One region of the Peribacillus sp. FSL P2-0133 genome, then DNA from elsewhere that is predicted to be linked to it. Evidence: a T-box and tRNA genes for the amino acid it is inferred to sense, from the RefSeq annotation. Region 1 holds a T-box; the other holds one or more tRNA genes.

Evidence for each region. The T-box of region 1 lies ahead of glyQ (glycine--tRNA ligase subunit alpha). A T-box ahead of a tRNA ligase gene usually reads a tRNA of that ligase, here a tRNA-Gly.
Region 2: it has a tRNA-Gly gene. The T-box ahead of glyQ (glycine--tRNA ligase subunit alpha) is inferred to sense a tRNA for this amino acid. The anticodon was not compared.

What each region holds. Positions count from the first base shown of each region.
Region 1 covers NZ_CP150254.1:3,943,637-3,949,016, forward strand. The annotation lists gene glyS (glycine--tRNA ligase subunit beta) at 1-1,862, opposite strand, end outside; gene glyQ (glycine--tRNA ligase subunit alpha) at 1,849-2,745, opposite strand; T-box leader at 2,845-3,021, opposite strand; gene recO (DNA repair protein RecO) at 3,080-3,832, opposite strand; gene MKY17_RS18970 (YqzL family protein) at 3,866-4,009, opposite strand; gene era (GTPase Era) at 4,109-5,038, opposite strand; gene MKY17_RS18980 (cytidine deaminase) at 5,031-5,380, opposite strand, start outside.
Region 2 covers NZ_CP150254.1:916,214-921,593, reverse strand. The annotation lists gene queG (tRNA epoxyqueuosine(34) reductase QueG) at 187-1,326, opposite strand; gene MKY17_RS04415 (phenylalanine--tRNA ligase beta subunit-related protein) at 1,431-2,099, shown strand; tRNA gene MKY17_RS04410 (tRNA-Gly) at 2,538-2,611, opposite strand; gene MKY17_RS04405 (YbjN domain-containing protein) at 2,797-3,210, opposite strand; gene MKY17_RS04400 (FUSC family protein) at 3,359-5,311, opposite strand.

The DNA.
Region 1 (5,380 bases):
TTTTGATATTTTACATATAACGCATTTTCTTGATCATTTTCAAAGGCACTAGGGTCGACTGTCACCTTATTGTCACATTTCACGGCAATGTTCATGACCCGACTTAAAGCTTCCAGGCTTTCTTTAAAGCCAGCTTCGTCTTTTTTCGCATTCAAGACATGTGCACGTTCCACGATAGAGTGGATATAGCCTATCTCATTGAACAGAACTGCATCAATCAAATCGTAACGGATTTGCTGTTCTTGAAGCAGGTGTTTGACACGGGCTTTAAAGAATGTGAACATATCCGCTTTAACTTCTTCAAGATCACGTTTTAAGATGCCTTTTGATTCCAGGCCTTTAAGGCCTAATACAATAAGCTCCTCTAAAGAAATATTCCATTTCTTCTCAGCTAAGATTTGGACGACCCCGCTCGCCTGCCTTCTTAATGCGTAAGGATCCTGGGAACCTGTCGGAATGACACCAATAGCGAAGAATGAAGACAAAGTATCAATTTTTTCAGCTAAACTCACAACTGCTCCAATGACTGAAGGCGGTACATTGTCATCCGCATGTCTTGGCATATAATGTTCATTGATAGCCGCGGCCACTTCTTTGGCTTCCCCTTTTAAGAGAGCATATTTTTCACCCATATACCCTTGCAATTCAGGGAATTCATAAACCATATGACTCACCAAATCGAACTTGGCAATTGCCGCTGTACGAAGCGCCATTTCTTTTTCCGCTTTTAAATTCAAAGCATCCGCAAGGGCACCGGTCACTGCTGTTACCCGGGCAGTTTTCTCGGCTAATGTACCAATTTCTTCATGATAAACGATGCTGTCAAGCTTTTTCAAAGCATCTGAAATCTCTTTTTTCTGATCTTCTTGATAGAAGAATGCTGCATCCGATAAGCGGGCACGCAATACTTTTTCATTACCTTTAGAAACCTTATCCAAATGGCGGTCATCGCCGTTACGCACGGTTACAAAGTAAGCAAGCAGTTTCCCGTCCTTATCTTTAACAGGGAAATAACGTTGGTGTTCCTTCATTGATGTGATAAGTACCTCAGCAGGAAGCTCAAGGAATTCTTCTTCAAAATGTCCAAATAACACCGTTGGATACTCTACCAAATTATTGACTTCTTCAAGCAGATCTTCATCGACCGGGATGATCCAGCCTTTCTCCTGCTCAAGCTCTTTAATCTGATCCAATATAACTTGTCGGCGTTTATCTGGATCCGCCATTACAAATTGTTCTTTTAGCGTATCTTCATACCGTTCCGGCTGCTCGATGATTGCGCTATCGCCCAAGAAACGGTGACCTTTTGTTTCACGGCCCGTTTCCACGTCAGCAATGCTAAATGGAACTGTGTCATTGCCGAATAAGGCAATCAGCCATTTAATCGGACGGACGAAGCGGAGCTCCTGATTGGCCCAGCGCATATTTTTCGGGAACGTCATGCCACTGATGATTTCCTTCAGCTCAGATAAAAGCTGAGCAGTCTGCTGTCCTTTTATGAATTTATTCACATGGGCGTATTCCACACCCTTGAGTTCTTTAAAATAAATGTCCTCTGAAGTCATGCCTTGACCCCTGACGAATCCCAATGCGGCTTTAGACCAGTTGCCTTCACTGTCCAAAGCGATTTTCTTGGCCGGACCTTTTGCTTCTTCTTCGATATCCTTTTGGGATTCTTCCACGTCTTTCACCAATACGGCTAAACGTCTTGGTGTTGAAAAAGCTTCAACCGTTCCGAATTCAATCGCTTTTTCCGTTAGCCATTGCTGTACTTTATCTGACAACTGTTTCATTGATGCTGTCACAAAACGGGCAGGCAGCTCTTCCAATCCAATCTCCAATAACAAATCACGCTTGCTCATTTGTATTCTCCCCTTTCACTTTCAGGATCGGGAAGCCTAATTTTTCCCGCTCTTCATAGAAGGTTTTGGCAACCTTACGCGCTAAGTTACGGCACCGGGCAATATAACCCGTTCTTTCCGTCACCGAGATGGCACCTTTGGCATCCAAAAGGTTAAATGTATGTGAACATTTCAAAACATAGTCATATGCAGGATGCACAAGTCCTTCTTCCATTTGGCGATGCGCTTCCTTTTCATACATCGTGAAAAGCTGAAACAGCATATCAAGGTCGGAGGTTTCGAACGTATATTTCGAATGTTCGTATTCCGGCTGACCAAATATATCCCGAACTGTGAATCCATCTGTCCATTCTAGGTCAAATACGTTTTCCTTATCTTGAATGTAAGAGGCGAGACGTTCGATCCCGTACGTAATTTCCACGGAAACCGGCTTACACTCAAGGCCGCCCACTTGTTGGAAATATGTAAATTGAGTGATTTCCATTCCATCAAGCCATACTTCCCAACCTAGACCAGCACACCCTAGTGATGGATTTTCCCAGTTGTCCTCCACAAAGCGAATATCATGCTCAAGCGGATTTATCCCTAAAGCACGCAATGAATCCAAATATAACTCTTGGATATTGTCAGGTGACGGCTTCATGATCACTTGGAACTGATGATGCTGATACAGTCGATTAGGGTTCTCTCCATAACGGCCGTCAGCAGGACGGCGGGAAGGCTCTACGTAAGCAACGCTCCAAGGCTCCGGTCCAATGGCTCTCAGGAACGTGTATGGGCTCATCGTTCCTGCCCCTTTCTCTACATCATAAGCATTCATCAATATGCAGCCTTGTTCAGACCAATGCTTTTGTAACGTTAAAATCATATTTTGAATATTCATCGTACACCTCCAGGTTATTTAAAACGGCTCTTTTTAAAATTAAGGATCGGAAACCATTACATTTTGGCAAACAAAAAACTCCCGTCCCTATGCGAAATGCATAGGGACGAGAGTATACCCGCGGTTCCACCCTAATTGCCGTTTATAAAACGGCCTCTTTTCAAAGCTACATGCTCCGGAAACGCCCTTCCCTGTAAATCCATATCCCGGCTTCCACCGTCCCGGGTTCGCTTTTTATGGAGAATGACAGATACTCTTTTCCATCAACGCAATCTTCTTATTTTAATGATTAGAATTTTATACAAACTAGCATGGAATGTCAATAGGTCAGATCCTAAAACATATCTTTCATCGTATCAATCTGTTTCAGGAACTTTTTTGATTTCAAATGCAGACCGGAATATTCCTCATAATATGCATCGATGATCTTCCGAAGTTCTTTTTTCGTTTCAGGCTTAACGGAAATGTTTCCGAGCCTTGATAAATCGAAATAATAAAAGATTCGAAGCAATTTGACGGCTGAAGGTGAAATTTTATAATGATAAGGGTCTTTCCCCAGACAGCGGTGACAGATAAAGCCCGCTTCCCGAAGCGAGAAGGAGAATTCCCCTTCCGTTTCACCACATACAGCACACTGATTCAGCACTGGGTTAATCCCATTGACGGGCAGCATCTTCATTTCAAAAATGAATTTCAAAACCTCTGCGTCATATTCCTCGTTTATGTAATGCAATGTTTGCGAAAGCAATTCATACAAATATGGATTCGGTTTCTTATCCTCGACGCTTTTATCAAGCAATTCAACAATATATGAAGCATAAGCAGTGGCAAAAAGATCCTCCCTTATGAAACGGAGTGAATCGACCATTTCGCCTTGCTGAAGACTACCGAGTCCGGTTGATGTGGTTACAAGAAAATACCCGGAGCAAAAAAGCTGTGTGACGGCAGAAAGCCTGCTGTTAGGTTTACTGGCTCCTCTAGCCATAACGCCAATTTTTCCCAACTCACGGGTATATATAGTAATGATTTTGTTATTTTCTCCATATGCAGTTCGCCTTATGACAATGCCCTCACATTTTTGGAGCATACCAAGACACCACCCATGCTCGCCAAGACTAACCTATGAAACAGGAAAATCAAATTCTGCTAGCTCATCATTCAATACCAAGTGTCTTTCCTGTCTCTCGACTTCTATCTCCTTAAACAGCAAATAGGTGTCCACATTACCTGTTTCAGTAAATAACTCCCAGGTAAAATCCAACATATAAAGCCCACCTTTCATTTTTAACTAGCAATATGAATATCCGACCATATGGTTAGCTTGACCGTTTTCCGAACTTTCATGACGCGTAAATTTTGTTAATTAATACTCGCTCTCATTGAAGCCATAATCGCGGAGCTGGCTTGCTTTGTTCCGCCAATCCTTCTGTACCTTCACCCATAGTTCCAAGAAAACTTTCGAGCCCAATAAGTTTTCGATATCCACTCTGGCACGGCTACCGACTTCTTTAAGCATTTTCCCTTGCTTTCCGATGACAATCCCTTTTTGTGAATCACGTTCGACAACGATCGTCGCCATGACATTAATGGTGTCACTGTTGTCCATTTTTTTAATTGAATCGATGACAACAGCCACTGAATGCGGAATTTCTTCACGTGTCAGGTGCAGTACCTTCTCACGGACCAATTCGGAAATGATAAAACGTTCCGGGTGGTCGGTCACTTGGTCAGCTGGATAAAACTGAGGACCTTCTGGCAGATGTTCCTTGATTTGTTCAAGCAGTGTATCAACATTATTTCCTTCAAGTGCAGAAATCGGAACGACCGCCGCAAAAGGGTAAAGCTGTTGGTATTTTTCAATGATCGGAAGTAAATCATCTGGATGCATTGCATCGATTTTGTTTACAACCAGGAAAACAGGCGTTTTTACGGATTGAAGTTTTTCGATGATAAACTCGTCACCGCGTCCGTATCCTTCAGTCGCATTGATCATGAAGAGAATCAAATCGACTTCCTTCAATGTATTCGTTGCCACTTTCATCATGAAGTCACCAAGCTTATGCTTTGGTTTATGAATGCCGGGTGTATCGATGAAAATCATTTGTGAATCGTTTTGCGTAAGTACACCCTGGACTTTATTTCTTGTAGTTTGCGGTTTATCGCTCATAATGGCGATCTTTTGACCGATGACCCGATTCAGAAATGTACTCTTTCCAACATTAGGTCGTCCAATAATCGAAATGAAACCTGATTTGTAACCTTTTACTTGTGTATCATCAAATAGTTTATCCATTTAAATCCTCCGGTGAAAAAGCTCCTGGAAGCAATTCCTGTACTGTTAGTTCTTTTATATCCCCATGTAAGTTGGTCAAAACGACCGGCATATCCTTTTCACACAGTTCCGAAATAACCTGCCTGCATGCCCCGCATGGGGAAACGGGACCATCGGTATCTGCCACGACTGCAAGTTTAGTGAATTTTTTATCGTTATGGGCATAAGCACTGAATAAAGCTGTCCTTTCGGCGCAGTTACACATGCTATATGCAGCATTTTCTATATTACAACCATGATAGACCTTTCCATCAGCGGTTAAAAGGGCTGCCCCCACCTTAAATTTGGAGTAAGGCACATATG
Region 2 (5,380 bases), 2.8 Mb from region 1:
TGATAATCGATACTGGTTTTATCTTCTGTTCAATAATGTATTTACTACAAAAGACTACTACTTAGTGGTTATAAATTGGGAGCTATCCGGTTAACTTTAGTGGTAATGTCCATAACTAGAAAAAAGAGAAAGAAGCTGTCCCAAAAGTCATTTACGACTTTTGGGACAGCCTCTACATCTTAAATATCATTTTGTTTCCAAGGTAAACTGCAGTCCTTTCTCAATTTCCGCTAGTACCTCTTCATCCGTTTCCTTCATTCTTGCTTCTTCCAGAATGGAAACGGCCTGCTCCCGGCCAATTTTCCCTACTGCCCAAGCCGCCGTTCCCCGGATTACGGGCCTTGGATCTTCCTTCATGACCTGTATCAATTGGGGCAATGCCGTTTCATCTTTGAAGTGGGCCAATGCTAAAATCGAATTTCGTTGGATTGGCTTTTTACCACGCCAAGAGCCAGATACATGGCCGTATTTCTCTTTAAAGTCCCGGTTTGAAATCGTAAGCAGTGGTTTCAACAGCGGTTTCGCCAGCTCTGGGTCGGGTTCCATCTCTTCATGGAAATGAAAATCCATTCCTTTGTTTTTCGGACAAACTGTCTGGCATGTATCACACCCATACAAACGATTGCCTATTTTCGTCCTGAACTCATCCGGAAGGAAACCTTTTGTCTGCGTTAAGAATGCAATGCAACGCTTGGAATTTAGCTGCCCGCCCTGAACGAGCGCACCAGTCGGACAAACATCGACACATTTATTGCATGTCCCGCATTGATCTTCCATCGGTTGATCAGGTTCAAATGGCAGGTTGGTAATCATGTCCCCCAAATATACATAAGACCCGAATTCCGGAGTGATGATCATACTGTTTTTTCCACTCCAGCCAATTCCCGCACGCTCAGCCACTGCCCTATCTGATAATTCACCCGTATCAACCATGGATTTCGTCAATGCCCCTGGCACTTTATCTTTAATGAAATTCTCAAGTAACTGCAATCTATTTCGAAGAACGGTATGATAATCCGTTCCCCAAGAAGCCCTGCAAAAGATCCCGCGTCGCTCACTTTTTGTACTTTGCGGAGCATCCTTCAATTTCGAAGGATAAGCAAGCGCAATCGAAATGATGGATTGCGGTTTATCGAATATCAATTCAGGCCTTACCCTCTTTTCTATATCGGTTTCTTCAAACCCTGACTGATAATCCAGCTCCTGTTGGCGTATCAGCCGACCTTTCAATTCGGTAAAAGCCGTGGCCGATGTAAAGCCGATTTTATCAATGCCGATTTTCTTACTATATAAAATCACTTCTTGCTTGAATGAGTTCATATCCATATTAATCACCTACTTCATTCAGTATTCCCATTGAAGCTTGAATCCATTTCAAACCATTGCTATCTATGATAAACTAATTGCAATCATTTTTGGAGGTGAAACGGTTGGAAATTACCATATCAGCTAATCTAAGCAGTAAAATCCCTGAATTCAAAGTTGGGATCATTACATATGAAAACATCGAAGTAGGTCCCTCCCCGCAAATGGTGAAAGGAAGACTTCAACTATTTCAGGAAGCACTTTTCTTCGACCTTGAAGAAAAGGAATTGACCGACTTTTCCGGCATTAAAGCGTGGCGGGAGATTTTCAAGGCTACAGGAACAAACCCGTCACGGTATCGCCCCTCCGTGGAAGCCCTTTACCGCCGCGTAAAAAAACAGAATTACTTGGCACCCATCCATTCAGCCATCGATTTGAATAACTTCTTCTCACTGTTATATGAAGTTCCGATCGGCATTTATGATGCGGACAAATTATCAGGAGACATCTCGATAAAGATTGGCGAAGGGTCAGATGGTTATGATGGTTTGAACGGCCGCATGAATTCCATGGAAAATATGATTACATCAGCCGACCATTATGGCGCATTCGGAAGTCCTTACGTTGATTCAGAACGCACGAAAGTCACCGAAGGAACGAAAAAGGCCATCCAAATCATATATTTACAACCCAATACTCCAATCACCGAAGCAAATCAGCTAACGAAATCCTTGATGGACATGTTCCTTGAAATCCACGGTGGTGTAGGGACTTACTCGATTGTAGAAGGATAATTAAAATTGAATAGAAATAAGCCCTTTCCACAATCGGAAGGGTTCTTTTCATGATTTTCCCTAACTTATATGGATAATTAATAAAACCAGTGCGCGAATATCCTTTTATTCAACCGTTCGGTCATACCTAATTACACAACTTTTTCAGTTTGGACAATAAAAGCACAAACTTATTCAAACTGATTCTACTAACGTAGTTAATCTCATTGAACAAGTTTGTGCTGCATCGAAATCCCCACTCTCCCAGATGAAGGATCTTCAATAAATAGAAAACTACGATTTTCGTTACGGTATGACATCCGGTATTACCGCTTCCAAAGAATGTAGTTAATTGGGACAATAAAAAAATCCCACTGTAAACAGTAGAATTCTTGTAATAATATTTAAACGCAAAGCTTCGTTCTCCAGGTAACGAAACCCTACGTTATGAGTATGTATTGGAGCGGGTGAAGGGAATCGAACCCTCATCATCAGCTTGGAAGGCTGAGGTTTTACCACTAAACTACACCCGCATATCCTTGTAGAACTTTGTCGAATCACTAACAAAATTAATTATATAGTTTAATGTGAAAAAATGCAATAGTTCTTTTAAAAAAATTTAATAATTAATGTATTGTAACGTTAATATATTCATTCACTCTAGTAAAGATGTTAAAAGTCCCCTGATTCAGAGAACTTTTTCATCCTATATGATGATTTAAGACCAAATGACTTCCATTAACCGCGGATAAACCTGCTGTGCCGTTTCAAGCAGCATGATTAACTTCCTGAACGCCAGATCCGGTACGATGTCCCCCTCAATGGAGTATGAATACCGAATGGAAATGGTCCCATTTTCTTCATACAGCTTGGAATACCTAAAATTAGCATTATATTCATTCAGCAGTGTATGTACATCCTGTTTCTTTTCAGGATTCTTCAACTCGGCGACATTAAAGCAAAATAAGTCCGCCACATTTTCATCTTGATTGAAAGCAAATACTAAAAGGACCTTCCACCCGTCCTTTAACTTTTGCTCAGCTCTAAAAAAGGTGGTGCCATCTTCATTCAACTCATTCATATAGATTTTCTCACTAGTTAAAAAATCACGAAATTTAGCAACGTTTGACATGGTTCATCACCTTTCTGTTTGTAAGTACATTTTATAATGAAAACAGGCATTTTTACAGACTTTTCTATAATCCTGCCAATTTCATCCTATTAACAGTGGGGCGAATGAGATTCTAATAAGAACTCCCTTATTAGAATCGCTAGATTGATTAGCTCGTTGCTTCACCGCTAAACCGAAGTGCTTTTTGAAGATCCAAAATTTCGTGGCGGATTTTTGAGTACCCTTCAATTTCCGGAACCTCTTTATTAGTAAGTGACCGCCCCTTATCTGCAGCGATTGCCATTGTTTCAAAAACATACAGTAATTGAGCAAGTTCACGCTCTGAAAGTACCGACCGATCAGAGAATTTCAAGCTTGCATTTAAATAATATCCCAACTGTTCTATTGAAAATATTACGGGCCAAAGAGATTCCAGTCTAGCCTTGTTTTTGAATATCTCACCAAGAGCAGCATTGTAGACCGTTAATAGATTCACCATATTGGTTTGCATTTTGTTCCTTTCACTGCTTTCATCGATTGCAAGTTCATTATCATGTCCAGAGAACGCCACCAACAGAAATTGCCCCTGGCTTCGAATTGTTTTGGCCATCAAATGATTGAGAAGGCTTGAGGCCGATTGACTGCCGATTAACAGCGATCCAAGAAGACCTATCATGCTCCCAACGACGATATCTGTTATTCTTACGGTCGCAAAAAAACTAAAATCATAGCTTTGAGTTGAATATTCCGCCATGATTAAAGCTGAAGGGGTAAAAAACATCGCCGCCAATCCATAATTCCGTACGATGAAAAGCTCTGTAATGATTGTCAAACACAAAATGATCAGAACGATAATGAACTCGTTATGAACGGATGCAAGAATTAAGCTTGCTAATAGGAGTCCGATGATTGTCCCGAAGGTCCTTTGTACCGCACGATGAAATGTGGCAACGATGGTCGCACCTGACATAACGGCTGCACAGGATAAGGGAATCCAGTACGAACGGTTAAAATCAGCGGAATAGGCGATGATGGCGGCAATGGTAAGGATTGTTCCATATCGAATGGAAGAGAGAAAGACAATCGAGTTCTTATCGAACGCCCCAAGAAAAATCGTTTTTAAAGAAGGCTTTGAGATTGAAGCTTCTAGGTGGATTTTACTAACCGGTTCATTCATGATGGCATCTGCATTGTAAATTTCAACGAATAGCTTTTCAACCTCTAGTTCCATTTGGTCCGGCTGAAGAATCTTTGATTCATTTTTAATTTTAGATGCAATGGAGTCGGCCAAGGCACGTACCGATTGTCCTAATTCTGGCGGTAGCACAACCTTTTTGTGCAAGGATAGTTCCAATGCTTCCAGGAAAATGACATTCGCCTGGTCATTCAATAGAAACAACCGCTTTAACATGTCTGAGCTTCGCCTGTTTGAAAACCCGGCTAACAATGTATCTTCGGCTTGTTTCATCGCCAATACCGTTCTTTGTCTTGCTGCATTGAATCTCCCGGTGCCTAGCGAATCAAAGAATGCACCCAATTCTCTGTACACCTTTTCCACCGCAAGCTTTTCTGGTCCATGAGGATTGAAAAACCAGCCTAACATACAAATTATCCAAGACAGTGCCCCACCCAATAAAACAAGACCTCCACGCAACGGCGCAAGCGTCTGATCAATGGGCATACCTGTCGCTAGCGCAAAACTCAAGACAAAGAAAACCGCCGAAGGACCGGTAATCTTTAATGCACCAAAAATAAAAAAAACACTTGCCCCGATGATCCCCATCATTATGGCTGTTCCCAATTGGTATGGAGCCAAAAGTGTCCCTAATACAACAGATAAAGCAAGACCCACCATCACAAAGAAAATCTTTTTAGCTCTTTGGTGATACGGTTGGTTAAATACGTATAAATAAGTGAACCCGCCTATTCCTGCCAGTAAACCGTACGCTAAATTGCCGAATAATAAGCCAATGAAAACAGGTAAGGCAGAAGCTACCCCCGCACTTAAAGCTTTTATCCAAGGAAATGGATTCTTTTTTAATTCAAAAGCCTGTTTAAATGTCGTATGTATTACATCCAACTTCAGAGGTTTTGAAGATGTCCCTTGCTTATTTTTACTCATTTCAATTTTTCCTTTCATTAAATGATTACCTAGGTAACTATTCTTTTAACTTTATCATAACATTATGCT